Regions from separate parts of the Streptomyces sp. NPDC006174 genome, predicted to be linked through region 1. Evidence: riboswitches for the same ligand, from Rfam matches in the RefSeq annotation. Region 1 holds a riboswitch; each other region holds the start of a gene.
What was found. A riboswitch is a leader RNA that binds a small molecule or an ion and turns the genes downstream of it on or off. The one in region 1 is predicted to bind cobalamin.

Region 2: another riboswitch for cobalamin. It lies ahead of ABZ267_RS09415 (ABC transporter substrate-binding protein); the one in region 1 lies ahead of ABZ267_RS08200 (DUF4430 domain-containing protein).
Region 3: another riboswitch for cobalamin. It lies ahead of ABZ267_RS20830 (biotin/lipoate A/B protein ligase family protein); the one in region 1 lies ahead of ABZ267_RS08200 (DUF4430 domain-containing protein).

What each region holds. Positions count from the first base shown of each region.
Region 1 is NZ_JBEXTJ010000003.1:101,191-110,458, forward strand. It holds gene ABZ267_RS08150 (GDSL-type esterase/lipase family protein) at 1-654, shown strand, start outside; gene ABZ267_RS08155 (DUF998 domain-containing protein) at 689-1,273, opposite strand; gene ABZ267_RS08160 (aromatic acid exporter family protein) at 1,485-2,630, shown strand; gene ABZ267_RS08165 (NAD(P)H-binding protein) at 2,645-3,388, opposite strand; gene thpR (RNA 2',3'-cyclic phosphodiesterase) at 3,638-4,249, shown strand; gene ABZ267_RS08175 (isocitrate lyase/PEP mutase family protein) at 4,463-5,323, shown strand; partial or broken gene ABZ267_RS08180 (class I SAM-dependent methyltransferase) at 5,333-6,042, opposite strand; gene ABZ267_RS08185 (hypothetical protein) at 6,084-6,710, opposite strand; gene ABZ267_RS08190 (MarR family transcriptional regulator) at 6,756-7,238, opposite strand; gene ABZ267_RS08195 (Ohr family peroxiredoxin) at 7,354-7,764, shown strand; partial or broken gene ABZ267_RS08200 (DUF4430 domain-containing protein) at 7,874-8,209, opposite strand; cobalamin riboswitch at 8,412-8,546, opposite strand; gene ABZ267_RS08205 (TetR/AcrR family transcriptional regulator) at 8,627-9,268, opposite strand, start outside.
Region 2 is NZ_JBEXTJ010000003.1:410,708-419,975, forward strand. It holds gene ABZ267_RS09385 (homoserine O-acetyltransferase) at 1-480, shown strand, start outside; gene ABZ267_RS09390 (sulfite oxidase) at 477-1,754, shown strand; gene ABZ267_RS09395 (adenosylcobinamide amidohydrolase) at 1,747-2,484, opposite strand; gene ABZ267_RS09400 (PRC and DUF2382 domain-containing protein) at 2,704-3,732, shown strand; gene ABZ267_RS09405 (ABC transporter ATP-binding protein) at 3,847-4,626, opposite strand; gene ABZ267_RS09410 (iron chelate uptake ABC transporter family permease subunit) at 4,623-5,720, opposite strand; partial or broken gene ABZ267_RS09415 (ABC transporter substrate-binding protein) at 5,750-6,577, opposite strand; cobalamin riboswitch at 6,638-6,823, opposite strand; gene ABZ267_RS09420 (beta-ketoacyl-[acyl-carrier-protein] synthase family protein) at 6,928-8,157, opposite strand; gene ABZ267_RS09425 (acyl carrier protein) at 8,154-8,435, opposite strand; gene ABZ267_RS09430 (acyl-CoA dehydrogenase) at 8,543-9,268, opposite strand, start outside.
Region 3 is NZ_JBEXTJ010000008.1:327,230-336,497, forward strand. It holds gene ABZ267_RS20805 (NADP-dependent isocitrate dehydrogenase) at 1-1,642, shown strand, start outside; gene ABZ267_RS20810 (molybdopterin-dependent oxidoreductase) at 1,806-3,398, shown strand; gene ABZ267_RS20815 (fasciclin domain-containing protein) at 3,486-4,133, shown strand; gene ABZ267_RS20820 (FAD-dependent monooxygenase) at 4,189-5,820, opposite strand; gene ABZ267_RS20825 (oxygenase MpaB family protein) at 5,908-6,777, opposite strand; gene ABZ267_RS20830 (biotin/lipoate A/B protein ligase family protein) at 6,810-7,874, opposite strand; partial or broken gene ABZ267_RS20835 (short-chain fatty acyl-CoA regulator family protein) at 7,980-8,108, shown strand; cobalamin riboswitch at 8,222-8,401, opposite strand; gene cobF (precorrin-6A synthase (deacetylating)) at 8,735-9,268, shown strand, end outside.

The DNA.
Region 1 (9,268 bases):
CACGGCAGCTCCATCAGCCACGGTTCCAACGCCGCCACGCCCACCGGCACCTGGCCGGCCCTGGCGGCGGCTCGCGGCGGGGCCGAACTGATCAACCTCGGGTTCGGCGGCAGCGCGCTGCTCGATCCCTTCACCGCCCGCGCCATGCGGGACACGCCCGCCGACCTCATCAGCGTCAAGATCGGCATCAATCTCGTCAACACCGACCTGATGCGGCTGCGCGCCTTCGGGCCGGCGGTCCACGGCTTCCTCGACACCATCCGCGAGGGCCATCCCACCGCGCCCCTGCTGGTCGTCTCGCCGATCCACTGCCCCATCCACGAGACCACGCCCGGCCCCTCCGCCCCGGACCGCAGCGCGATGAGCGAAGGACGGCTGCGGTTCACGGCCACCGGCGATCCGGCGGAGACCGCCGCCGGGAAGCTGACTCTCGCGGTCATCCGGGAGGAGCTGGCCCGGATCGTCGGCCGCCGCGCCGCCGCCGACCCCCACCTGCACCACCTGGACGGCCTCGACCTCTACGGCGAGGCCGACCACACCGAGCTGCCGCTGCCCGACGGCCTGCACCCGGACCCCAACACCCACCGGCGCATCGCCCACCGCTTCGCCGGCCTCGTCTTCGGCGACGGCGGCCCCTTCGCCGCGAACCGCTGACCCGGCAGCGGCCGCTTCACGGGCCGGTGTCCCGTCACCGCACGCTCCGCCGGCAGGAGACGACCACCAGGAAAGGCCAGAGCGCCTGAGCGAATGTCACCACCCGCTCGGCGATGCCGGGCACTCCCGCGCTCTGCAGCTCGGCCAGGAACCAGAACGCGGCCGCCCCCATGAACGCGCTCGCGCCGAGCGCCACGTCCGGCCTCAGCCCCCACGGCACCGGCCCCTTTCCACGTACGGCGGCCAGCGGAGGCCAGACCGCCAGCAGGACGAGGCCCAGCGTGGCCACGGCCCCGTGCTCCAGGGCTCCGCCGCTGCTCGGCACCGGCGCCAACGTCAGCGCCAGCGCGCACAGTCCGCCGCCGGCCAGAGCGACACGCCCGGCGAGCGCCGCCTCCCGGAGCGCGTGCGCCGTGACCGCGTAACTCGTGCCGAGCACCAGCAGCATGCCCGTCATCAGCCAGTAGCTGCCGGCCCCGTAGGACGCCAGCACACTCAGGGTCTGCTTCGCGGGGTCGTAGGCCGGGCCCTGCCGCGACTGCGCGATCGTCCAGGAACCGACCAGCAGCACCGGGGCACACCCGGAGGCGAGCAGAGCCCACCAAGGAGCAGATCGCATCAGAGCATCATAAATGCGGTGAGATTGCTTATCGTTGACCTCGGCGCCGAGCCGCGAGGACCGAAGACCGGGGCCATGTCCTGCCCGTAGTGGCACGCCCGCCTCGCCGCCGCCCGCCGCTCCCCGTCGTCACGTTCACCCTCCTCGTCCGGGGGCAGCCGGTAGCGGGGCGAGCGAACGTACGAGCGCAACGCGGTGAGGGAGAGCAGGGGTGGCACGGAACGTGGGATGGGCGGCTGTCCGGCAGTGGTTCGGGCGGGAGTGGGCGGAGGTGCGCCGGGCCGTTCACAACGCGTTCGAGGAGTCCGGGCAGGAGCGGGACACGCTGGTGCAGTCCCTCAAGGCAGCAGCGGCGGCGATCGCCGCGTGGGCTCTGAGCGGGTGGTGGCTCCAGGCCCCGATGGCCCTGCTGGCGCCGTGGACGGCTCTCGCCATGGTCGCCGGAACCGTTTACCAGTCGGTCCGTGCGGGGGCCCAGCAGTTCGCCGTCATCGCTCTCGGTACGGTCTGGGCATCCGCCGCGATGTCCCTCACCCGCGACCAGACCATGGCCGCGATGCTGCTGACCCTGCCGTTCATGATGCTCCTCGGGAACTACCGGCGCTTCGGCGCTCAGGGCATCTACGGGGCCACCACGGCGCTCTTCGTGATCACCGCCGGGTCGTCCAGCACCTCCACGGTGGGACACCGGCTGCTCGAGACCCTGACCGGCGCGGTGGTCGGCATCCTGGTCAACGCGCTCATCCTGCCGCCGGTCCACCTCCGCTCCGTCCGTGACCGGCTCGGCCGCCTCGCGCAGGAGACCGCCGAGCTGCTCGACGAGGTGGCGGGCGGGCTCCGCGAGGAGAACGGCCTGGAGAAGGCGGAGCAGTGGCACCTCATGGCCACGCGCCTGACGGTGTCGCTCCAGAACGTGAGCGACGCCCGCCGCTGGGCGCTGGAAGGCGCGCGCTGGAACCCGGGCGGCCGCCTGCGCCGTACCGGCCCGAAGCCGCCGCCGTTCGCGGAGGACATGCGGTGGGACCGCGTCTGCACCCGCGTCCTGGCCGTCACCCGCACACTGAGCGGTACGGGCGAGGACCCCGGGCTCGCGCAACCGTCGCCGGGCTTCTTCCGCGGGCTGTCCGACGTTCTGGAGCAGGCCGCGCACATGTGTGCGGTGGAATCGGAGCTGCTGGCTCCGGCCGAGGCCGACACCTCTCAGGACCGCCGCGACGCGGCGTACAGGAAGGCGTGGGACGGCCTTGGCGCGCTCACCGGCACCTTCCATCAGGAGGAGGGTACGGCGGCCGCCATCGCGGGCGAACTGATACTGGAGACACGGCAGTTGCTGACGGAGCTGGCCCCGCCGGAATGACCGGCCCGCCCGCGTCAGGCGTTCTCCGCCAGCCAGTCCGCGTAACGGATGGTGCCGATGCGGGCGGCGTCGTCCTTCGGGGCGAGGGCGTCGCCCTTGACCGCGGCGAACATCCCGGCGGTCTCGTCCGTGGTCACCGAGCGCTCGTCGCCCTTGGCCCGGAGGGTGATGCGGCCCAGTTCGTCCAGCGGGTAGGCGTCGGGGCCGGCCAGGTCCACCGTGCCGTGCAGAGGAGTGCCGGTCGCGATCTCGGCGACGGTGGCGGCGACGTCCGCGGCGGCGACCGGCTGGAGTCGGGTCCGCGGGAGGCGGACGGTCGTGCCGTCGGCGGTCCAGGACAGGACGGTGTCGATGAACTCCATGAACTGTGTGGCGCGGACGATGGAGTGGGGCACGGGGCCGGCCTTGAGAAGGTCCTCCTGGAGGGTCTTGGCCCGGTAGCAGTCCAGCTCCGGCACCTGGTCGACCCCGACGATCGACAGGACGACGAAGTGTTGGACGTCCGCCTTCCGGGCAGCCGCGACGAGGTTGTCCATGGAGGTCCGGAAGAAGTCCGGCGAGGCGTCGTCGAACGTCGGTGAGTTGGTGACGTCGACGACCACGTCCGCACCGGAGAGGGCGGCGTCCATGCCTTCGCCGGTGATCACGTCCACCCCGGTGGAGTGGGAGTGGGCCACTGCGCGGTGACCCGCCGCGTCGAGATCCCGGACCAGCCGGGATCCGATCAGTCCGGTACCGCCGATGACGGCAATGTGCATGGTCCTGCCCTTCCTCGATCACTCGTCCGGCGTCCCGCTTCGGCGGAGGTGTCGTCGCCGAGCCGTCCGCCGAACGCGGATATCACCTGTCCGAGACCATATGCGGATATCAGATATGGCGCGGCCGGCGGAGCTGCACGACGTGTCGCCCGGCCACCTCGCCGAGCGGTCGCAGACGCTGTCGCGGCCAGCCCCGCGCATCGGCCCCGCGTTGTGCCCGAGGCAGGACCGGCACGTACGGTACGCCAGGTGAACGAACTGCCCGAAGCCGCCGACGCGGACGCGCGTGAGCGGACCACGACGATCCGCGTGTTCCTGGCACTCGCCCCGCCCGACGACGCCAAGGACGAGTTGGCGCGGGCGCTGGCTCCGGCCTACGAGGAGTACCCGCGCCTGCGCTGGAACCGGATCGAGGACTGGCACATCACCCTGGCGTTCCTCGGCGAGCTCCCGCTCACCACCGTCCCGCTCCTGCTGCCTCCGCTCGCCGATCTCACCACCCGACACCGGCCCCTGCGCCTGGCGTTGCGCGGCGGCGGACACTTCGACGAGCGGGTCCTGTGGAGCGGGATCGAAGGAGAGCTCGAAGGGCTGCACCGGCTGGCCACCGACGTACGCGATGTCGTCAAGGCGTGCGGTGTCTCCTTTCCGGACCGGCCGCTGCGGCCCCATCTGACCCTGGCCCGTTCCCGCCGCGGCGACCACTCCGCCATAGTGGAGGTCGCCGCGCGCCTCGCCGGGTTCTCCGGTCGCGTGTGGGAGGCCGAACGGCTCCATCTGGTCGGCAGCAACTTCGGGCGTGGCCCGGGGCCCATCCGCTACCGCGATGTCGAGGCTTGGACCTTCGGCCACGGGACCTGATCCGGGTCCGTCACCGTGGCGCGGTACGTCGTCAACGCACCGTCTCGCAGCACCGATCGGGCACGCGTGTCGGCGCACGGTGCGCTCGTCCCGGGCCGGTATATGTATGCGAGCACTCGCAAAGAGATCATGGTTTCCGCCGAGTGCCCATGCCGTCGCCGGGGGTGCGTCCGTGACCGCCCGTGGTTCACGGCCGCACCCAAGGAGAGAGACATGCGCTACGGAAGCGCGCTGCGCGAGCAGATCCGCACGCCCGGAACCACCCCGCTCATCGGCATCTACGACATGTACTCGGCGTCCCTCGCCGCCCGGCACTACGACGGCTTCTTCGTCTCCGGCTTCGGCTTCGCCGCCTCCCACTACGGGCTGCCGGACATCGGCTTCATCGCCTGGCCGGACATGGTGGCGTTCACCGAGCGGCTCCGGCTCGCCTTCCCTTCCCACCATCTGCTGGTCGACATCGACGACGGTTACGTGGACCCGGAGGTGGCCTGCCACGTGGTGCAGCGACTGGAGCGGGCCGGGGCCTCCGGCGTCATCCTGGAGGACCAGCAGCGCCCGCGCCGGTGCGGCCACGCGGACGGTAAGAGAGTGCTGCCGCTGGCCGAGTACCTGGAGAAGCTGCATCTCGTCCTGGAGAGCCGGCAGGACCTGGTCGTCGTGGCCCGTACCGACGCCACCGAGGACGAGGACATCCTGCGCCGCGCACAGGCGCTCGCGGAGACCGATGCCGATGTGGTGCTGGTCGACGGCGTGCGGGACGTCGAGTGGATCCGCCGCATCCGCAAGGTCATCGACGACAAGCCGCTGCTCTTCAACCAGATCGCGGGCGGCAGGTCGCCGAGGCTCTCGCTCTCCGAACTCACCGACCTGGAGTGCCAGGTGGCCATCTACAGCACGCCCTGCCTGTTCGCCGCGCACGCCGCCATCGACACCGCGCTCGGCGAGCTGAAGCAGGCCGACGGCCGGCTCCCGAAGTTCTCACCCGGTACGTCGGTCGGCGTACGGGCTTCGACCGCATTGCTGGAGAAGAACATCAGCCGCCACCACTCGCCCGGGCTCCGGACCGTCTGACGCGGGCCGTCAGCGCGGGTGCGACACCGCCAGCTCGAAGAGGTGGCGCTTGGTCACGCTGCCTCCGTACCGTCCGTCGATCAGCGCGGCGACGCACCCGAGCAGCCCGTTCCTGGCCGCCTCCGGAAGTGCCCGGTGGCCGGAGAAGGTCCGCAGCAGCTCCAGATAGCCGGACGTGGTGAAGGTGAGGTCCTGCTCGTAGCGGCGCAGGACCGTGGAACCGAACCGGCTGCTCAGCGCCACCTCCCGCACATGGTCCGACGCGTCGAGTCAGCCGAAGCGGGAGGCCGCAGCCCTGGCGGTGTCTGCGGGTCGAAGCGCTCGTAGCACCGCTGGACCTCGACGAAGAACTCCTCGGTGCCGCCCCTCACATGCTGTCCCCGCACCACGGCGGGCGCCCCGCCGGGCCGCAGCGCGTCGGCGGCCTTCGTCACCCTCACCGCCGGGTCGATCCAGTGGAACGCGGTCGCCGAGACCACCATGTCGTACGGTTCCGAGGACAGCGGCCAGCTCTCGAACCGTGCCGTCACCACCTCCGCCTCCGCGGCACCGGCCAGATCGCGGCGGGCGATCGTGGCCATGTGCGGGCCCGCCTCGACAGCGGTGATCCGGCAGCCGCGAGCGGCCAGCTCCACCGTCGCCCGGCCGGTTCCGCAGCCCACCTCCAGGACGCGGCTGCCGGAACGGACACCGGCGAGCTCGGCGAGGCCGTCGTACAGCTCCGCGTCCTCGTCGTCGCGCCGGTTGCCCGCCGCCCCGGTCATACGGATTCCGGGCGCGCGGGCCGGGCGTGAGTGAGGAGGAACTCGGTCGCCCGGGCGATGGCCTCGGCCGAGGTGGCGTGGACGGCCTCGGACTCCTCCTCCCGCATGTCGGCCGCCGTGGCGGTGTACCACCAGGCGTCCAGGTCCGGGTCGTGGTGGATGACGGCCGAGCCACCTGCGTACCGGAGCGGAATGGACTCGCCGGCCGTCCTCTTGACCACCGCGTGCGGCCACTTGAGGCGGGCGGACTGGCGCTTGATGCCGCCCCAGGCCGCGCCGAGCTGCGTGTAGCTGGCGCCGCTGCGGCCCGCCGCGGTGGCCGCGCTCTCGGCCAGCCGGTCGACGGACCGCTTGGCGTCGTACAGAGCGCGGAGCGTGGCGAGTTGGACGTCGGGAGCGGCCATGAGCGCGGGGTCGAACGGCTCACCGGCGGTGCGGTAGGCGAGCGCACGGGTCGAGATCCGCTCGGCCAGCGCGCGGACCGCGTCGAGCACCTTCTCGTCCATGGTGAACGTGTCGTCATCGGCCGGTTCGCTCCAGGCGGGCTCCACCGGCGTCATGACCGCGGTCCAGAAGTTCTCGTCGTTCTTGGCCGGAGTCGGGACGGCCGTCGATTCATTCATGCGACAAGCCTAGCTGTCACAGCACTCTAACGACAAGTAAAACTGTCAATTGTGAGCCTCTCCCAAGGCTGCGGTGAGACGGCCGAGCACCTCCTGCAGCCCGAGAACCTCCTCCACCGACAAGCCGGTCGCGGCGAGCACGCCTCGCGGGACGGACAGCGCGCGTTCGCGCAGCCGTACGCCGTCGTCGGTCAGCTCGATGAGGACGGAGCGCTCGTCCTCGCGACTGCGCTCGCGGCGGACCAACCCGGCCGCCTCCAGCCGCTTCAGGAGCGGCGAGAGGGTTCCGGAATCCAGATGGAGCCGCTCACCGATGGCCTTGACCGAGCGAGGGCCGTCCTCCCACAGCACCAGCATGACCAGGTACTGCGGATAGGTGAGGCCGAGATCCTTGAGCGCCTGCCGGTAGAAGCCGCCGAACGCACGCGATGCGGCGTGCAGCGAGAAGCAGACCTGGTGGTCGAGACGGAGCAGTTCCGCGTCGGGCACTGCGGCGAGGTCGGGTGAGGCGTTCGGAGCAGGCGTCATGGAGCCAGCGTACCGCCGACCGCGCCATTGAGTTGTGCACAACTGAGTTGTGTGCGATCTTTAGGCAGTCACCACGACCGATCCGGTCGCGGTCCCGACGAGGAGGGTCACTTCCATGGACGCGCTGTACACCGCCGCCGCAACCGCCAACGGCCGCGAGGGCCGCGCCGTGAGCACGGACGGTCAGATCGACCTGCCGCTCGCGCTGCCGCCGGCCCTAGGCGGCAACGGCAAGGGCACCAACCCCGAGCAGCTCTTCGCGGCCGGGTACGCGGCCTGCTTCGCCAGCGCGATGGCCGCGGTATCGCGCGAGATGAAGCTCGACACCAAGGACGTCTCCGTGACCGCCGAGGTCTCCATCGGCAAGGACGGCGACGGTTTCGGCCTCGCGGTCGTCATGCGCGTGGAGCTGCCGGACTCCCTCAGCGGCGAGGTCGGTCAGCGGCTGGTCGAGGCGACCCACGCCTACTGCCCGTACTCCAAGGCGACCCGCGGCAACATCGACGTCGAGCTGGTCATCGAGTAACCGGAGCCCTGCCCTTTCGGCGGCCCTGTCCCTGGAGGGGCAGGGCCGCCGGGCTGTTCTGGAAGGCCGTCCAGGTGAACGCGATTTTGTCTCCGGCGTTCAGCTTGAACTAGCAGCCGCCGACCGGGATCGAGGTGCCGTTGACGGCGATGTTCCAGTAGGCCGCTCCCCCGCCGCTGACGTTCTTTATCGTGTCGACGGAGAAGTCGTCGAACGACGCGTACCAGGTGCCGTCCCAGGTGAAGTGTCTCTTCCGCGCGGCGTCGTCGAGGGCGGCGGTCGACGTGGGAACGGCGGTCGGGTTGGCTCCGCCGTTGGTGCCGTCGCAGCGGTGCGTGCCGCCGGTGGCGGTGGTCACGTCATGGCCCTTGGTCTTGATCTTTCCCTTGAAGAGGCGGCCGTCCGGCCCCTTCACCGTCAGGGTGACCTTCACCGGCGCGTTCGTGGAAGCGGCCGTGGCCTGCGGCCGTGACGACGAGGGCGCGGCGGGCGGATGTCAGATGCACGGGTGTGCCTTTCCGGTACGGGACGGCCTGCCGTGCCGCACCGGGGCCCGACCGCCCGCACCGCGTCCGTCCGCGCGTCTCGGCGGCGTACGCGCAGCCGGTCGGAGCCGTGGGGCTTCGCACTGCAGACCATGACAGGGGAAGCGGTACACGTCACGCGCCGGGCTGTCCGACTCGCGGCCCGGCGGGCCGCACACGGTTGCGGGTCAGCGCCGGATTCCCACCGGCTTCCCCCAGTCACGCACGCATTCAGTTGTCGCTCCGGATCCACCGAAGCTCTCGCAAGGTACGGCCAATTGAGCGTGCGCGGCCGGGACATGAGCGACAACGCTGACAGACGTGAGCGTACGGAGCGGTCAGCGGCGGGCGGCCGGGCCGAAGCGCTCGGGCGTCAGCGTGGCGAGGAGGGACGTGACCACGAGGTCCGTCGAGGCGGCCATGTCCACGGAGTCCGGTGACAGCAGCCATTGGACCTGGAGGCCGTCCATGACCGCGATGATGGCGTTGGCCGCGTTCGTGGTCGTCGCCGCGCGGTCGGCGGGGAGTTCGCACGCCTCGCGCAAGGCGTCGGCGACGAAGACGCGGAGGCCGTCGTAGCGGTCGCGGAAGTACTCCTGGGCCGGGTGGTCGTCGGTGACGGACTCGGCCGAGAGGACCGCGTACAGCCGGACGATCCCTTCGCGCTCGGCGTTGCGGAGCGCGGTGTTCACCAGGTGGCGCAGGAACTCCAGCCCTTGCGGGCGGTCCGGGCCGAGCTGTTCGATGTCGGCCCGGTCGCGCAGCTCCAGGACGCTGGTGAGGAGCAGCGCCTTGGAGCGGAAGTAGTGCAGGACGCCCGCCTGCGTGACGCCGACCCGGTCGGCGATCTCGGCCAGTGAGGCGTTGTTGTAACCGCGTGCGGCGAAGGTGTCCATGGCGATGGAGAGGATGTCCTGCTGCCGCTGCTGGGCTTCCGGACTGCGTGGCGTACGGGGCTTGGCCGGGCGGCGCGTCGGCCT
Region 2 (9,268 bases), 310 kb from region 1:
CGCCGCATCGCGCACCTCACGTACCGCACCGAGCCCGAGCTCGCCTCCCGGTTCGGCGGCGCGCCGCAGCCGGGCGAGGAGCCGGAGCGCGGCGGGCGCTACCAGGTGGAGTCCTATCTCGACCACCACGCGGCCAAGTTGGTGCGCCGGTTCGACGCGGGCAGCTATGTGGCGCTCGCCGAGGCGATGAACGGCCACGACGTCGGCCGGGGCCGAGGCGGGGTCCGGCGCGCGCTGCGCCGGGCGCGGATGCCGGCGCTGGTGGCCGGCGTCGACTCGGACCGGCTCTACCCGCTGTACCAGCAGCGGGAGTTGGCGGAGCTGCTGCCGGGTGCGGATGTCCTGCGCGTCGTCAACTCTCCGTACGGCCATGACGGTTTCCTCATCGAGACCGGCCAGGTGGGAGCACTCGTACGGGAGTTGCTTCCACCGGCACCCAAGCCCCTCCCTTCCACCGTCCTCACCAAGGAGCTTCCATGAGCCCGCTTCCTCCACCGTCCGAGGATGTCTACGACCGGATACGGCTGCGGCAGTGGTCCGCCGGAGCGGCGCGTTCCGCCGGGATCGACCGCCGCGATCTGCTGAAGCTCGTCGCCGCCGCGTCGGCGGCCGTGCCGCTGGCCTCGGTCGCCGCCGCACCGGCACACGCGGCGACCGCTCCGGCGGCCGCCGGACTGCCCGGTGTGGTCAAGCCGCTGCCGCCGGAGCTGTTCACGCTGCGCGGCACCAACGCGGAGACCAACTTCGCCGCGCTGAAGGGCACCGGCCTCCTCACGCCCGCCGACCGGTTCTTCGTCCGCAACCACACCGCCACCCCGCAGATCGACCGGGACACCTGGAAGCTGACGGTCTGGGGCGACGGGCTGAAGGGCGGGCCGGTGGACCTCACGTACGCGGATCTCCTGCGGCTGCCGTCGGTGAGCCGCACCGGGTTCGTGGAGTGCGCGGGCAACGGGCGCAGCTTCTTCGCCTCGCAGCAGGGCCAGGCGGTCAGCGGTACGGCGTGGACGCTCGGCGCGATCGGTACGGCCCGCTGGCGCGGAGTGCGGCTCGGGGATGTGCTGTGGCGGGCCGGGATCGGGCGGCACGCGGTGGACGTGCTGCCGCGCGGGCTGGACGCGGAGGTCGTCACGGACGGCGTGAACCTGGGACGGGTGCGGCGGCCGCTGCCGGTGGCGAAGGCTCTGGACGACGTACTGCTCGCGTACGAGATGAACGGCGAGCCGCTGCCGCCGGACCACGGGTATCCGGTCCGTGTCATCGCGCCGTCGTGGGTGGGCATCGCCAGCATCAAGTGGGTCGGCGACATCGAGGTGAGCGCCGAACCGCTGCTCACGCCGTGGAACACCGGCCTCTACCGGCTCTTCGGCCCCGGCCATCCGCCGGAGGGCAGCGCACCGCTGACCCGGCAGACGCTGAAGAGCGCCTTCGAGCTGGTGCGGGGCGCCGCGTTCCCGGCTCATCGCCGTACGGTGCTCACCGGCCGTTCCTGGTCGGGCGGGGCGGGGGTGCGGTCGGTGGAGGTCAGCACCGACGGCGGCCGGCGCTGGCGGCGGGCCCGGCTGCACGACGCACCGCGGGCCGGGAGCTGGGTGCGGTGGTCGGTGGACTGGGTGCCGACGCGGAAGGGCCCGGCCGAGCTGCTGGCGCGGGCCACGGACCGGTCGGGCCGGACGCAGCCGAAGACGACCGCGCACAACACGCAGGGGTACCTCTTCGACGCGGTGGTGCGGCACCCGGTGGCGGTCAGCTGAGGCGGGCTCCGGCCCGTACGGCGGTGTGCACGGCGCGGGCGATGCGCGCGCCCCAGAGCGAGCGGGGTCCGGCGAAGGGTTCGCCGCCGCCGGGCCCGGGCTCGGGGGCGGCGACGCAGACGGCGTCCGTGGGGGTGCCGGAGCAGTCGAGTCCGGCGTCCAGGAGGGCCTGGACCTTGGCCTCGGTGGCGGTGGCGACGGCGTTGACGAGGGCCGCGTCGGAGAGTGCGGCAGGAAGCGTGACGACGATGTTGACCGTGCCGGGCCGGTGCGGGATACGGACTTGCGCGTCGGGAGCCGCGGCCCAGCCGCGTACGCCGAGGCCTGCGGTGACGGTCGCGGTGACTCCGCCGTCGTGGCCGGTCGTGTACGCGGCGACGTCGGCGGCGGTCATCAGCCCGGCGCCCGGACCGGTGAGCCCTTCGGCGGCGGCGATCTCGGCGAGGTGGCGGTCCGGGTCGAGGCGCGGGTAGCCACCGGGGACCTGGGCGTTGAGGATCCAGGAGCGGAGGCCGATGCCGCCGCCGAGCACCGCGCTGCTGCACACCCGCACGCCGGGCCCCAGCCGCCACACGAGGTGGTGGAGGTGGTGTCCGTCCTCGCGTCGGTCACGGAGCTCACCGCGCTGGGCCGGCAGCTGGACGCGTACGGAATCGATGGCGCACTCCTGGTGGCTCGGCGGGACCGGCTCCGGCCCGTCCCGCCGGGGCCGCCGTGCTCCGCCGATCATATGCGCGCCCCGCACCCGCTCACCCGATTGGCCTAACTCGTACGGGAGCCGCTCAGCGCGCTCGTACGGGGCCAGCAGGCACCGGCGGGCCGCCGAAGCCCCTGCGGCCGGGTGGCCGGGCGGTTGCAGCGTCCAGGTGCGTGGGGCGCGATGGAAGCCGGACGTGCCTACATCTGGTGGAGCCACCCACAGGGCGCGCCCAGCGAGGAGGGTTCGGTTATGGGAGCCGCTGACGGTTTCACGGATTCCGGAGAGCTCGACGGTCTGACCGTGTACGACAACGACGGCGAGAAGGTCGGCAGCGTGGGCCGGGTGTACGTCGACGACGACACCGGCAGGCCCGACTGGGTCACGGTCAAGACCGGCATGTTCGGCATGAAGGAGAGCTTCGTACCGCTCGCCGGAGCCCGTCGAGTGGGCTCCGACCTGCATGTCTCGCACTCCAAGGACACGGTCAAGGAGGCGCCGCGCGTCGACGCGGACGCCCACCTGTCCGTCGCCGAGGAGGAGGAGCTGTACCGGCACTACGGTCTGACCAGGAAGTCCGGCAACCTCGGTGACAGCAAGGGCACCGGCACGGGCGGCGACGCCCGTACGGTCGCCGGAACCGGCGCCATGGGCGCGGCCGGAGCCGGCGCGGGTGCGGCGGGCGCGGCCCGTGGCACGGGCACGCCGCCGAACGCCAAGGCGACCGGCAGGACGACCACCACGGGCGCCGGAGCCGCGGGCACGACCGGAGCGGCCGGTACGGGCAAGCACCGCGACACGGACATGTCCGCCACCTCCCGTCCGCTCGCCGGCGCCGGAGCCGGCACCCGGGCCGCCGACATGAGCGGCAAGGAGGAGATGATCCGCTCCGAGGAGCAGCTGCACGTCGGTACGGAGGAGTACGAGAGCGGCCGGGCCAGGCTGCACAAGTACGTGGTGACCGAGGAGGTCACCCGGTCCGTGCCCGTCTCCCACGAGGAGGTGCGGGTGGTCCGCGAGCCCCTGCGGCCCGGTGAGAAGGTGACCGGGACCACGGACCTCGGCGAGCAGGACGTGGAGGTCACGCTGCACGCGGAGCGCGCCACCGTCCGCAAGGAGGCCGTCCCGGTGGAGCGGGTGCGCCTGGAGACCAACAAGGTCACCGAGCAGAAGGAAGTCTCCGCCGAGGTCCGCAAGGAGAAGATCGACTACGGCGACGGCAAGGACATGGACACCGGCAAGGACACCGGTGGCGAGTTCGGCAAGGGACGCCGCCGCTGACGGCGCATCCCCTCCGGCGGCCGGAAGGCCGCTCCCATGTCCTCGGCCTCCGGGCGGGCCCGTGCGAACGGGTCCGCCCGGAGGGCTGTCCGGGTGCCGCCCTCAGCCCGCTGTTCAGCGCCGCGGCAGGAACCGTACCGAAGGACGTCCGTCCGGCCCGTCCGCGGTGACGACCGCCCGTACGCCGTAGGCGTCCTCGATCAGCTCCTCGGTGATGACCTCGGCAGGCGTGCCGCCCGCGATGACCCGGCCCGCCTTCATCACGGTGATCCGGTCGCGGAACATGGCCGCGAGGTTGAGGTCGTGCAGCGCGATAACGCTGGTGAGCGACAGTGCGGCGACCAGGGCGAGCAGCGCCAGCTGGTGCTGGATGTCCAGGTGGTTCGTCGGCTCGTCCAGGAGGAGTTCGCGCGGCTGCTGGGCGAGCGCGCGGGCGATCTGGACGCGCTGGCGTTCGCCGCCGGAGAGCGTGTGCCAGGACTGCGCGGACCGGTCGGCGAGTCCGGTGCGGAGCAGCGCTTCGGTGACGGCTTCCTCGTCCGCGCGGTCCGGGGCGGACCAGGCGCGGCGGTGCGGGATGCGGCCGAGGCGGACGACGTCCAGGACGCTGAGGTCGACCTGGGTGACGGCGTGCTGGTCGACCACGGCGATCCGGCGGGCCACGGTGCGGCGGCCGAGGCCGGCGAGCGGGTCGCCGTCCAGGGTGACGGCGCCGGTGTCCGGAGCGAGGAGGCCCGCGAGGATCCGCAGGAGCGTGGACTTGCCGGAGCCGTCGGGGCCGAGCAGGCCGACGGTGGCGCCGGGCGGCGGCGCGATGTCCACGCCGTCGAGGATGAGCCGGCCGCCGGCTTCCCGGCCGACCCGCTCGGCGCGCAGGCATGTGGAAACGCTCATGACGTACTCCGGGTCCGGTACAGGACGGCGACGAAGGCGGGAACACCGATCAGCGCGGTGACGACGCCGACCGGCACCTCCTGCGGGTCGAGCACCGTACGGGCCAACGTGTCCACCCAGACCAGGAAGACCGCTCCGGCGAGCGCGGTGACCGGCAGGAGCCTGCGGTGTCCGGAGCCGGTGAGCGCGCGGGCCGCGTGCGGGAGGACCAGGCCGACGAAGCCGATCGCTCCGGCCGAGCTGACGAGGGCCGCGGTCAGCAGCGCGGTGGTGCAGAGCAGCACGATCCGGGTGCGGGCGACGTTCACGCCGAGCGCGGCGGCGGCGTCCTGCCCGAAGGCGAAGGCGTCGAGCGTACGGGCGTGGGCCAGGCAGATCACCAGGCAGAGGGCGAGAACGGCGGTGCAGAGCGCCACCTCGCCCCAGCCGACGCCGCTGAGCGAGCCGAGCAGCCAGAACAGCACTCCGCGGGTCTGCTCGGCGTCGGCGGAGGTCATCACGACGAACGAGGTCAGAGCGGAGAAGAGCTGCATCGCCGCGACACCGGAGAGCACCACCCGGTCGGTGGTGGAGCCGAGCGTGTGGCTGAGCAGCAGGACCAGCGCGAAGGAGCAGATGGCCCCGACGAACGCTCCGGCCGAGAGCGACACCGCTCCCCCGCCGACACCGAGGACGACCACCACGACCGCGCCGGGGGAGGCTCCGGAGGAGACGCCGAGGACGAAGGGGTCGGCGAGCGGGTTGCGCAGCAGCGACTGCGTCACCGTGCCGCACACCGCGAGCCCGGCACCGCACACGGCGGCGAGCAGCGTACGCGGCATGCGCAGGTTCCAGATGATGCCGTCCCGGATCGGGCTCAGCTCCGAGGCGCCGAAGCCGAGGTGGGAGGCGACGGCGGACCAGACGTCCGGGACGGAGATCCTGGCCGGCCCGATCGTGACGGCGACGGCTATGGAGAGCAGCAGGAGCAGGAGTCCGCCGGTCCAGATCAGCGCCTGGACCGGCGCGCCGACCCGCCGTACGTCAGTGGGCCGCTCCACCGTCAGGCTGTCGCTCACACCGCGAGCCTTCACCGTCGGATTCCCGCCGCTCACCCCGCGAGTCCGAAGTCGCGCAGCCCGGCGGCGACGGTCTCCCAGCTGATCTGGGGCCATTCGTCGTGGGTGTCGTCGAAGACGTTCTTCGCGCCGAGTTCCTTGGTGATGACACCGGGCGCGCCGCAGCAGCCGGCGAGGTAGGGAGCCTTGGAGTCGGAGAACCAGTAGAGGAGCGAGGTCTTCGAGGCGTCGATGCCGTCGGTGGCCTTCGCCGCCCGGGCCCGGAGCTTCTTCACCAGGGCGTCGTCGCGCTCGGGGACGCCGAACACCTGGGACAGTTCGCGGACTTCGGTGTAGACGCTGTCCATGGTGAGCGGTGCGGTACGGGCTCCGTCACCGCCGCCGCTGTTGTCCTTGCCGGTGCAGTCGGCAGGCGAGACGTAGGCGGGGACGCCGAGCTTCTCGAACTGTTCGCGCGGTGCGACGCCGCCCTTGGCGAGCGTGGAGGCGAAGGAGGCGGAGAGGAAGTCGGGCTCCTTGTCGAGGACCCTCTCCGAGGAGGGCCGGTTCTCCGAGATGCGCTCGACGCTCCTGTTGGCCTTCTCCAGGCCCTTCATCACCGGGTCGCTCCAGGTCGCGGTGCCCGCGAGCCGGTCGGCGAGGCCGAGCGAGAGGAGGATCTCCGTCGATTCCTGGTCGACCGGGACGGCCCGCTGAGGCGGCGCCTTCACGGTGATAGTGCGCCCGCAGTTCTTGAGGGTGAGCGGGAAGCCGTCGGCCTTGGCGCCGCCACCGCGGCCGCCGTCGTCGGCGGAGAAGGTGGTTCCGCTTCCGCCGCAGGCGGTGAGGAGGACGACGCCGGCCGCGAGGAGGACGGCGGTGCGTATCGGTGCGGGGGTGGCCTTGGACAGCACGGAGGACCTAGGTGTCTCCGGGCCCAGCCGCGGAGCCCGTCGTACGGTCCCGTGCCCCGGGTGCGGAGCGCGGGTGCCAGCAGGTCTTCGGACTCGGGTTCGTCCGGACGGAACGCCTTCCCGGAGAGCATGCGCTCCAGTGGCCGTGGCCCCGCCCGTCCCCCTCACCGCTGCGCGTCAGTTCCGGTCTCGCACCGGATTCCCTGACCCCGTCGCTGGGGTTCGACTGGCCCCGGCAAGCTATCACGGGTCTTCGTGCAGCTCAGAGCCGGTGCGGGACCGCTTCTTCGGTCGGGCCGGTGCGGCGCGGGATCGTCCCGCCGCACCGGCCCGGCAGCCGGCGGAGCGGCTTATGGAGCCTGGAGCGCGATCACCGCGTTCTGTCCGCCGAATCCGAAGGAGTGGCTGACGGCCCGTCGTACGGGCATCTCACGCGGGACCTTGGTGACGCAGTCGATGGCGAAGCCAGGATCCGGGGCGTCCAGGTTGGCGATCGGCGGGACGATGCCGTGCTGGAGTGTCAGGACGGTCAGTCCCGCCTCGATGGCTCCGGCCGCGCCCATGCAGTGGCCCAGTACGCCCTTGGGAGCGGTGACGGGCGGCCGGTGCGGGTAGGCCCTGCCGATGAGAGCGGCTTCCGTCGCGTCGTTCAGTGGAGTCGAGGTGCCGTGCGCGTTGACGTGGTCGACGTCCTCGGCGCGCCAGCCCGCGTCGGCCAGCGCCGTGTCGACGGCGGCCTCGGCGACCGCACCGGAAGGATGCGGAGAGGTCGGGTGGTGGGCGTCGGTCGTGGCGCCGGTGCCGGCGAGCAGCGCTCGGGGGGCCGCTCCTCTGGCACGGGCGTCCTCGGCCCGTTCCAGGACCATGATCGCGGCGCCTTCGCCCATGACGAGCCCGGCCCGGTCGGCGGCGAAGGGGCGGCAGAGGCGGGCGGGGTCCCCGTCCTCGTGCCGCAGCGCCGCCGCGCCCGAGCGGGCGAAGCCGGTCATGGCGACCGGGAAGACGATCGACTCGGTGGCTCCGGCGATCGCGATGTCGCACTGGCCGAGCGCCAGCATGTCGCGGGCCACGGAGAGTGCGGTCACACCGGAGGAGCAGGCCGTGCACGGGGCCAGGCTGGGGCCGGTGGCCTTCATCTGAATGGCGATCTCGGCCGCGGGCATGCTCGGGATGGTGAGCAGGATGCCCGACGGCGAGGTGGCCTCGGGGCCACGCCGCTCCAGCGCGACGGCCTGTTCGGTCAGTCCGGCGGAGCCTCCGCTGCTGGTGCCGACGACGACGGCGACGCGGCCGCCGTCCCAGTGGGCCGGGTCGAGCCCGGCGTCGGCCACCGCCTCCCGGGCGGCGAGGACGGCGAACTTGACGTACCGGCCCATCCGGAAGGCGGTCCGGCCGCCGACCGCCTCGTCGAGGTCGATGCCGGAGACCGTACAGGCGAAGTCGACGGCGCAGCCGTGCAGTTCGGGGACGGTGCGGGCGAAGGACTCGCCGCGGCAGACCCCGTCCCAGGTGGTGTCGGTGGTGTGGCCGGCCGGGGTGATCATCCCCAGGCCGGTGACGGCGATGGCGGGTCGGTTCATCGGGTGTTGCTCACCGGCACCGCACTGCCTGCCGCCTCGCCGCCGACGGCCGCGTCGATGAACACGGAGATGTCGGCCAGCGTGGCGTCCTTGTAGAGCTTCTCGGAGTCGGCGCTGACTCCGAGGGTCTCCTTGATGATGACGGCGAACTCGGCGACCGCCAGGGAGTCCATCTCCAGGCTGTCCATCGTGGACTCCGGCAGGACTTCGGCCGCGGGCACCTTGAACGTCTCGGTCAGCACCTCGGTGATCTTCGGGTGGACGGTCTGGCTCTTCACGGTGTTTCCTCTCATCGGGACTCAGGGGAGCTCGTCGGCGCCTCTGCCACGGCGGGCGGCGGTACGCACGGGCCCACCGCCGAAATAACTGGAGGACGATCCTCCGGTTACGCCCTGGGGCGAACCGATTCGTCTACGCTCACCTGCGGCTTCTCGAACCACCGGGAGAGCACCGACGTGGTTCCCCAGTACGCCAGCAGCACACCGCGCGTCCCGAGCGCCGCCACCTTCTCGCGCAGCGGCCGCCGCCGCTTGCTGCCACAGGCGGGCCGCCGGAATTCCGCCGTACGACGTCCGGCTCCGCCCGCCGTGCGGCCCACCGCTCCGCCCGACCTGCGGTCCCGGTGCCAGGAGCCCTCCGGGTCGTCGTAGGCGTCCGCGTAACCGGGTCCGGCGATCGGCCAGTCCGACATCAGCCGCTCCGGCAGCGCGAACGACCCCACCAGGTCCGGCGCGTGGAGCGCCACGGTGGCGATGAGCCGCTCCACCGCGTCGGGCAGTGAGGACACCTGTTCGGCGGTCAGCCGTCCGGCCGCCAGCAGGTCACCGCTGTGGCGGGCGATCCACTGGAGGGCGAAGAGGCGGTGCAGCTCGGTCAGCCGCTCACGGGCCGGGCCCGGCGGCAGTGAGGCCGCCGCCTGCTCGTACGCCTCACTCGCCTGCCGGTAGCCGTACGCCTCCACGCCGCGCAGCGCCGCTCCCGAGGCCGCGTTCCACCGGCCGAGCGGGTCGCCGGACGGAGCGGCGCTGATCCGCTCCCGGGCGCGGTCGAACCAGATGTCCTCCACCGCCGCGAGCAGTCGGCCCAGGAAGCGGGTGTCGTCCAGCTCGCC
Region 3 (9,268 bases), on a different contig from region 1:
CTCGCTCCGCATCGAGCTGCACGGCGACGACGGCGCCACCACCGTGCTGCGCGAGTCCGTACCCGTACTCAAGGGCGAGGTCGTGGACGCGGCCGTCATGCGCGTCGCCGCGCTGCGCGAGTTCTTCACCGCGCAGGTCGCCCGCGCCAAGGCCGAGGGGGTGCTCTTCTCCGTGCACCTCAAGGCCACCATGATGAAGGTCTCCGACCCGATCATCTTCGGCCACGCGGTCCGCGCCTTCTTCCCGAACACCTTCGCCCAGTACGGCGACCAGCTCGCCGCCGCCGGCCTCACCCCCAACGACGGCCTCGGCGGCATCCTCAAGGGCCTCGGCTCGCTGCCCGGCGTCGGTGCCGAGATCCAGGCGTCCTTCGAGGCCGAGCTCGCCGAGGGCCCGGCCCTCGCGATGGTCGACTCCGACAAGGGCATCACCAACCTGCACGTCCCCAGCGACGTCATCGTCGACGCCTCCATGCCGGCCATGATCCGCACCTCCGGCCACATGTGGGGCCCGGACGGCGACGAGGCCGACACCATCGCCGTCCTCCCGGACAGCAGCTACGCCGGTGTCTACCAGGTCGTCATCGACGACTGCCGCGCCAACGGCGCTTTCGATCCGGCGACCATGGGCTCCGTGCCCAACGTCGGTCTGATGGCGCAGAAGGCCGAGGAGTACGGCAGCCACGACAAGACCTTCGAGATCTCCGCCACCGGCACCGTGCGCGTCATCGGCGCGGACGGCACCGTGGTGCTGGAGCAGGCCGTCGGCGCCGGTGACATCTTCCGGATGTGCCAGACCAAGGACGCGCCGATCCAGGACTGGGTCAAGCTCGCCGTCACCCGCGCCCGCGCGACCGGCAACCCGGCGGTGTTCTGGCTGGACGAGACCCGCGCGCACGACGCCAACCTGATCGCCAAGGTGACGACGTACCTCGCCGACCACGACACCGACGGCCTGGACATCTCCGTGAAGTCGCCGGAGGAGGCCACCGCCTTCTCCCTGGAGCGCATCCGCCGCGGTGAGGACACCATCTCCGTCACCGGCAACGTGCTCCGTGACTACCTGACCGACCTCTTCCCGATCCTGGAGCTCGGCACCAGCGCGAAGATGCTCTCCGTCGTCCCGCTGATGAACGGTGGCGGCCTCTTCGAGACCGGTGCCGGCGGCTCGGCGCCCAAGCACGTCCAGCAGCTCGTCAAGGAGAACTACCTCCGCTGGGACAGCCTGGGCGAGTTCCTGGCCCTCGCGGTCAGCTTCGAGCACCTGGCCACCACCACGGACAACGCGCGGGCGCAGGTCCTCGCCGACACCCTGGACCGGGCGACCGGCACGTTCCTCAACGAGGACAAGTCCCCGAGCCGTCGCCTCGGCGGTATCGACAACCGCGGCAGCCACTTCTACCTGGCTCTGTACTGGGCCCAGGAGCTGGCGCAGCAGACCGACGACGCCAAGCTCGCCGAGGCGTTCGCGGCGCTCGCCAAGACACTGGCCGAGCAGGAGGAGACCATCGTCGCCGAGCTGATCGCGGTGCAGGGCTCCCCGGCCGAGATCGGCGGCTACTACCAGCCCGACCCGGCCAAGGCCGAGGCGATCATGCGCCCGTCCGCCACGTTCAACCAGGCGATCGCGTCCCTCGCCTGAGGTTTCGTCCGATGTGAAGGCATCACATCCGCCCCGGCCGGCCTTGTGCCCGGCCGGGGCGGTTCGCTTTGTGCCCTTACGTCGTACGGGCGCCCACCGCAGGCGAACCGGCGAGTTTCACGTGATCGGGTGATCGACCAATCCGGCTGTCCTTCGGCTCCGAATGACGACCGTGAGGATCACCCGGACAGCCCTGACCCGAGGAACGCTGGCAGCCCTGAGCGGACTGCTGGCGGGATTCGCCGCCCTGACCGTCGCCGAACTCGTCTCGGCCGCCGTCAGGCCCGAGGCGAGTCCCGTGACAGCGGTCGGCGGAGCGGCCATCGACCGGACGCCCGCCGGGGTCAAGGACTTCGCCATCCGGAACTTCGGCGAGAACGACAAACTCGTCCTGCAACTCGGCATCGTCCTCACCCTCGCCCTCTTCGCCGTCGCCGTCGGCCTGTTGGCGCTGCGCCACCGCCGTACGGGCTCCGCCGCCGTCCTGGCGTTCGGTGTGGTCGGCGCTGCCTCGGCCGTGAGCCGCCCGGACTCCACCGGCATCACCGACGGACTGCCGTCGCTGGTCGGCGCGGCGGCCGGAGCGGTCCTTCTGTACGTCCTCGCCGACAGGCTCACCAGCCCGCGCCGGATCGCGGGGGAGGAGCAGGAGGAGAACGAGAGCGGCTGGGACCGGCGCGGCTTCCTGATCGCCGCCACCGCCGCGGCCGCCGCCTCCACTGTGGCGGGAGCGGTCGGCCGGACGCTCAACGGCCGCAGCGCCCAGGACGCCGTCGCCTCCCGTGAGGCCGTGACCCTGCCGGCCCCGGCCTCACCCGCCAAGCCGATCCCGGCCGGCGCACAGCTGCGAGTCCCCGGCCTGCCTCCGTTCACCACCCCCAACAACAAGTTCTACCGCGTGGACACCGCCCTGGTCGTCCCCAAGGTCGACGCGAACACCTGGCGGCTGCGCATCCACGGCCAAGGCGTCCGCCGGGACCTGGAGTTCACCTACCAGGACCTCCTCAACCGGCCCCTGATCGAACGCGAGATCACGCTCTGCTGCGTCTCCAACGAGGTCGGCGGCCCATACATCGGCCACGCCAAGTGGATCGGCGTACGCCTCGCCGACCTGCTCAAGGAGGCGGGCGTCAAGCCGCCGTCGCGAGGTGGAAAGGCGGACCAGATCATCGCCCGCTCGGTCGACGGCATGACGCTCGGCACGCCTGTCGAGGACGTCATGGACGGCCGGGACGCCATGCTCGCCGTCGGCATGAACGGCGAACCGCTCCCCTTCGTCCACGGCTTCCCCGTCCGCATGCTCGTGCCCGGACTGTACGGATACGTCTCGGCCTGCAAGTGGATCGAGGACATCGAGCTCACCACCTTCGCCGACTACGACGCGTACTGGGTGAAGCGCAAGTGGGCCCGCAAGGCCCCGATCAAGACCCAGTCCCGGATCGACACCCCCAAGCCCTTCGGGCGCCCCGAGGCCGGCACGGTCATGGTGGCCGGAGTGGCCTGGGCCCAGCACCGCGGGATCGAGAAGGTCGAGATCCGCGTCGACGACGGCCCGTGGCGCCCGGCCCAACTGGCCGAGCAGGACACCGTCGACACCTGGCGCCAGTGGTCCTACCCCTGGAAGGCCACTCCCGGCGGACACACCCTCACCGTCCGCGCCACGGACGGCACGGGCGAGGTCCAGACCGAGAAGCGCACCAAGACCGTCCCGGACGGCGCCAGCGGCTGGCACTCGGTGGTGGTCACCGTGGACTGACCCCTCCCCAACAGGCTTCTTCACAGCACCACTTGATCCGTTTCCGTTTGTGAACGCACCAACCCGTCGACGAACCAGGAGAACTCCATGAACGCCCTTCGCCACCGCCGTGCAGCTGTCGCCGTCGCCGCTGCCGTGATGCTGCCCCTCACGCTCTCCGCGTGCTCCGACTCCGGCTCGGACAGTGCCTCCGACAGCTCCTCCGCCGCAGGCTCCACCCCCGAGGAGTCGAAGCCGGCCGCCGGTGACGACGCCATGATGGACAAGCCGTTCGGCCCGGCCTGTGCCGGCGTTCCGAAGGACGGCGCGGGCAGCTTCGACGGCATGGCCAAGGACCCGGTCGCCACCGCCGCGTCCAACAACCCGGCGCTCTCCACGCTCGTCGCCGCCGTGCAGAAGGCCGGCCTGGTCGACACCCTCAACAGCGCCGAGAACATCACCGTGTTCGCGCCGACCAACGACGCCTTCGCCAAGATCCCGAAGGCCGACCTGGACGCGGTCCTCAACGACAAGGCCAAGCTCACCGAGATCCTGACCTACCACGTCGTGGGTCAGAAGCTCACCCCGCAGCAGTTGGAGAGCGGCACGTTCGACACGCTGCAGAAGAGCTCGCTGACCACGGCCGGCTCCGGTGAGTCGTACAAGGTCAACGACAGCGCCAACGTGGTCTGCGGCAACGTGCCGACCGCCAACGCCACGGTCTACATCATCGACACGGTGCTGATGCCGAAGTAATCGGCAGCCCCGCTGCGGGAGGACGGCCATCACTCCGGCAGCGGGGCTTTTGGCCTCACCGGCCGAAGACCCTTCCCAGCGCCTCCTTCAACTGCCCGACCGTCGGCGGCCGGAGGCAGGCGCTGAGGTAGCCGTCCGGCCGTACGACGAACGCCGCGCCCTCGCCGACCCCGTACTGCCGCGCGAACTCGCCCCGGCTGTCGTGGTGATGAGGAGCCCCCGTCGCCTCGTCCGGCGGCGCGTCGGCAGGCAGGATCCGGCACGTCTCCATCCGGCCGCCGGTCAACTCACCGGCCGCCGCGGCGAGATCGGCGGGTGTGTCACCGGCCGGATGGCTCCCGTACACCACCATGACATGGTCCCGCCCGCGCAACAGGTCGTACAGGCGCACCGGATACGCGGCGATGTCTCCGGTGAGGCCGCCGCAGTCCGGGGCCCGATCGCCCGGCCGGAGCGTCGCCTCGTCGCCCGGAGGCAGCGGTGTCACGATCGGGCTCTCCCGGTAGCCGACCAGGAGTTGGGCCTGTCGGAGCAGGAGCGTCTCCAGGTCCGTCGGGTCCGCCTGCACACCCTCGGCGGCCTGGCGGACCGTCCGGCCCACCACTTCCTCGCCGACCGGGTGCCGTTCGGCGTCGTAGCTCGACGGCAGACGCTGATCCGCCGCGCCCTCGACGGCCAGCGCGAGTTTCCACGCCAGGTTGCAGGCGTCCTGGACACCGGTGTTCATGCCTTGCGCGCCGGTCGGCGGATGGATGTGCGCCGCGTCCCCTGCGACGAACACCCGCCCGTCGCCGTACCGGTCCACCAGCCGGTGGCTGATCCGGAACACCGAGGACCAGCGCAGCGCGGACGCGGTGACCGGCTCCGGCGCCAGCCGGTCCAGCACCTTCTGGATGTCGGCGAGAGCAGGAGCCGTACCGCCTTCCAGGCCGTGCGCGACCCCGTCGCCGGAGTCCGGCCGCTCCGCCGACAGCTCCGGCGGCACCAGCATCGACATCCGGTAGCGGCCCTCGCCCGGCAGCGGGACGCAGACCAGCAGGTCATCGATGGCGCCGTCCTCACCCCGGTGCATCGACCGCACCCCGTACCCCGGCGGCAGCCCCCAGCCCACCTCCACATCCGCGAGCATGTACTCCTCCGGGAACGCTCCGCCCTCGAAGGAGAGCCCGAGCACCTTGCGGACCACGCTGTGCGCGCCGTCGCACCCGACCAGGAAGCGGGACCGCACCTCCTCCTCGGCCCCGGAAGCGGTGGCCAGCCGGCTCGTCACTCCGGCCGGGTCCTGCGCGAACGCCACCAGCTCCGTCGAACGCTCGATCCCGGTGCCGAACCGTCCGAGGTGCTCCTCCAGGAGGCGCTCCGTCTCGTACTGCGGCAGCGCGGCGAAGCCGTACGGCACCTCCGGCGGAAGGGCCAGCTCGATGCGGCCCTGCGCGGCCCCGTTCACGTACGTCAGTTGTCCGCGCATCGGGACCGCCGCGTCCAGCACCGCCCGCACCAGCCCCATCCGGTCGAAGAGCTCCAGCGTGCGCGGCTGGATTCCGACCGCCTTGGCGTACGGCAGCCGGGCCGGAAGGCGGTCCACGATCCGGCAGGAGACACCCGCGCGCCGCAGCTCGGCGGCGAGCATCAGCCCGACCGGGCCCGCGCCCACCACGAGTACGTCGGTCGATTCGCTGCGTGCCACCGGGGCCTCCCGCCGTGGGCCCCCTGCCGTACGGTCGTACGGTCCTCTCCATCGTCCTGCCGCCGGCCGACCTCGGCACCCGGAGGGTCAGGCGGGCGAGGGCGGCGGGGTCATCGCCCACCGGATGGTCCTGGTCAGAGCCTTCCCGGCAGGCCGTACGCAGACCTCCTCGACCCCCGGCACCCGAGGCAGCCGCAGCGGCTCACGGGCCCAGCGCGGGAGGCCGGACACGGCGTTGGCGGCGAGTACGGCGTACGGAGGACGGGCCGGCCACGGCAGCGGCGGGTGGAGGAGGATGAAGCGGGCCGCGTCCAGGGCCTCCTGCGTGGCACGCAGTTCCGGGCGGTAGGCGGCGATCCGGGCGGCCAGCTCCGCCCGGTCGTGCGGCGGGTCGGTGACTCCGAGCGCGTGCGCCACCGTCGCCATGTCGTGGATGTAGCCGTCGCATCCGGCACCGTCCAACGGCCGTTCTCCGTAACGCTGGTGGGCCCGGAGGAAGCTGTCCACCTCGGCCACGTGCACCCAGCACAGCAGATGCGGATCGGCCGCGTGGTACGGCTCGCCGGACGGCGCGATGCCGCGCACCCGCTCGTGCACGGAACGTACGCGCTCGACCGCCTCCTGAGCGTGCTCGGCCGTGCCGAACGTGGTCACCGCGAGGAACGTGCTGGTCCGCTGCAGCCGCCCCCACGGATCGCCCTTGAACCCCGAGTGGCCCGCCACGGCGGCCATGGCGAGCGGGTGCAGCGACTGGAGGAGGAGCGCGCGCAGCCCGCCGATGAACATGGACGCGTCTCCGTGCACCCGGCGCACCGGCCGGTCCGGGCCGAACCAGCGCGGGCCGGGCGTGTCGTGGATCCGGGCCCGGTTCTCCGGCCCGGAGGGCCCCGCCACCCGGGAGAACAGGGCCCGGCCGAGCCGTTCCCGTACCCCGGAGTCTGGCTGCGCTCTGTCCATGCCTCCCAGTATGCGGGGCGGCGGGACACCCCCTACGGCACCCGGGCCGTCCACTCCTCCGTCGCGAACTTCGTCCGTACGAGCTCCTCGGCGCGCGCCAGCTCCGCGTCCGTCACGCGGCCGTCCGTGAGGCCGTGGCGCTTGCGGAAGGAGTCGATCATCCGCTCGATCACGACCTGGCGGGGCAGTCCGGTCTGCCGGCGCAGCGGGTCGACGCGCTTCTTCGCCGACCGGGTGCCCTTGTCCGACATCTTCTCCTTGCCGATGCGTAGCACCTCCAGCATCTTGTCGGCGTCGATGTCGTACGCCATGGTCACGTGGTGCAGCACGGCCCCGGGCCCGCCGTCCGGCCCCACCACCCGCTTCTGCGCCGCGCCGGCGATCTTGCCGACCTCGGTGGCGATGTCGTTGAGCGGCTGGTACCAGGCCTTGATGCCCATGTCCGCGAGCGCTTCGAGGACCCAGTCGTCCAGATAGGCGTAGCTGTCGGCGAAGGAGAGCCCGGAGACCAGCGCCTGCGGGACGGCCAGCGAGTACGTGATGGTGGAGCTCGGCTCGGCGAACATCGCGCCGCCGCCGGAGATGCGCCGTACGACGTCCACACCGTGCCGCTCCACGCCTGCCGGATCGACCTCGTTGCGCAGCGACTGGAAGCTGCCGATGATCACGGCGGGCGAGTCCCACTCCCAGACCCGCAGCGTCGGCGGCCGGACCCCCGCCGCGACCTCGGCGGTGATCACCTCGTCCAGCGCCATGTGCAGCGCCGGCGACTGAGGCGCGTCATGGATCAGCTGCCAGTCGTAGTCGCTCCACTCCGTGGCCTGCGCCAGCGCCCGGCGTACGGCGATGGCGACACCCTCCGCGCTCAGCCCGAGCATCACCGTGGAGTCGGGCAGCGCCGCCTCGATCCGGGCCGCGAGACCCGCCGTGTCCGTGTTGGCCGGAGCGCCCTCCAGCGCAGCGTCGATCGCGCGGATCGCCTCGTCGGGTTCGAGGAAGAAGTCCCCGGCGACGCGGACGTTCCGCAGCGCCCCGCCCTCCACGTCCAGGTCCACCACGACCAGCTTGCCGCCGGGAACCTTGTACTCACCGTGCACAGCGCCGCCTCCAGCTCGGAATTGTTCGGCCCGGCTCGGTGATGAGCCGGACACATCCGGCTATAACGGGCGCGGGCTCGTCGATCATCCCTCGCTCCGCGGAGGCACCGCTCGCCGGCCGATCAGCCCGTAGCGCTCGGCTGCGAGCTGCGCCACGCCCACCGCCTGGTCTACGCCGAGGGCCTGGTGCTGGACGATCCGCGCTCCGCGACACCCATCGGGCTCGGCTGTCGGGGGGACGCGGAGGGCGGAGGCCGTCGGGGGGCGGGGAGAACCGCTCGCCGGGACGGGCCTGCGGGGCCGTGGGTGCGGACCGGTGCCATGCGTGTCTGCTCCATCCTCGTGGAAACACGGAACAATCCCGTGGCCGGTATCCTGACTCCCGGATCAGCGCGCGTCCTCATGCCTTCCCGACGGCTTCTGCACCGTCAGTGGCGTGTCCTGCGAGGACGAACTCCCCGGTCACAGTGGCGGGACCGCGCCGGAATCGCACCGGCTTCCCTGACGCCACGAGCCTAGGGCGTGTCCGGCGGATCTTGGCCGGGTCCACGACGTCTGGCACTTCCCCAAGCTCTCGGCTGCGCTCGAGCAGGGGGCCCATCCCTCGCCGCGTTGCCGAAACGCCCGAATCGCTCCGCGATGAGGACGTTCCAGCGCCTTGCGATGCACCGCACCGGACGCCGCGGCCCATTCGGCCCTGATCCGCCGGACACCCCCTTGAGGGTGCCCGGCTGCACGCCGGCCACCCCGCTGCTCACGAACATGTAGTTGGACGTCCTAGTAAGTCCACCCCGCCTCACCCCGGCCTGCCCTCGGGCCCGGCGCGATCGCGCGCCCCGCTCCTGGCATGATCGGCCGACATGAGCGACGCACCACGCCACATCCTCGTCATCGGCATGGGAGCCGGCGACCCCGACCACCTGACCCTCGCCGCCATCAAGGCCATGCGCCGGGCGCAGGTCTTCTTCGTGCTCGGCAAGGGCCGGGAGAAGGAGTCCCTCACCCGGCTGCGGCGGGACATCCTGGCCGAGCACCTGGACGGCCCCTACCGGGTCGTGGAGGCCGAGGACCCCTGGCGGGACCGCACGCAGGACGACCGGGGCCGCTACACCACGGCGGTCCACGACTGGCGCCACCGCCGCGCCGACATCTGCGAGCGCCTGATCGTCGAGGAGCTGGCACCGGGGGAGTGCGGAGCGTTCCTGGTGTGGGGCGACCCGTCCCTGTACGACAGTACGCTCGCGATCCTGGAGGACATCCTGGCCCGTGGCACGGTGGAATTCGGCCATGAGGTGGTCCCCGGGATCAGCAGCGTCTCCGCGCTCGCCGCCCGCCACCACACCTCGCTGAACCAGGTCGGCCGCCCCATCCACATCACGCCCGGCCGACGGCTC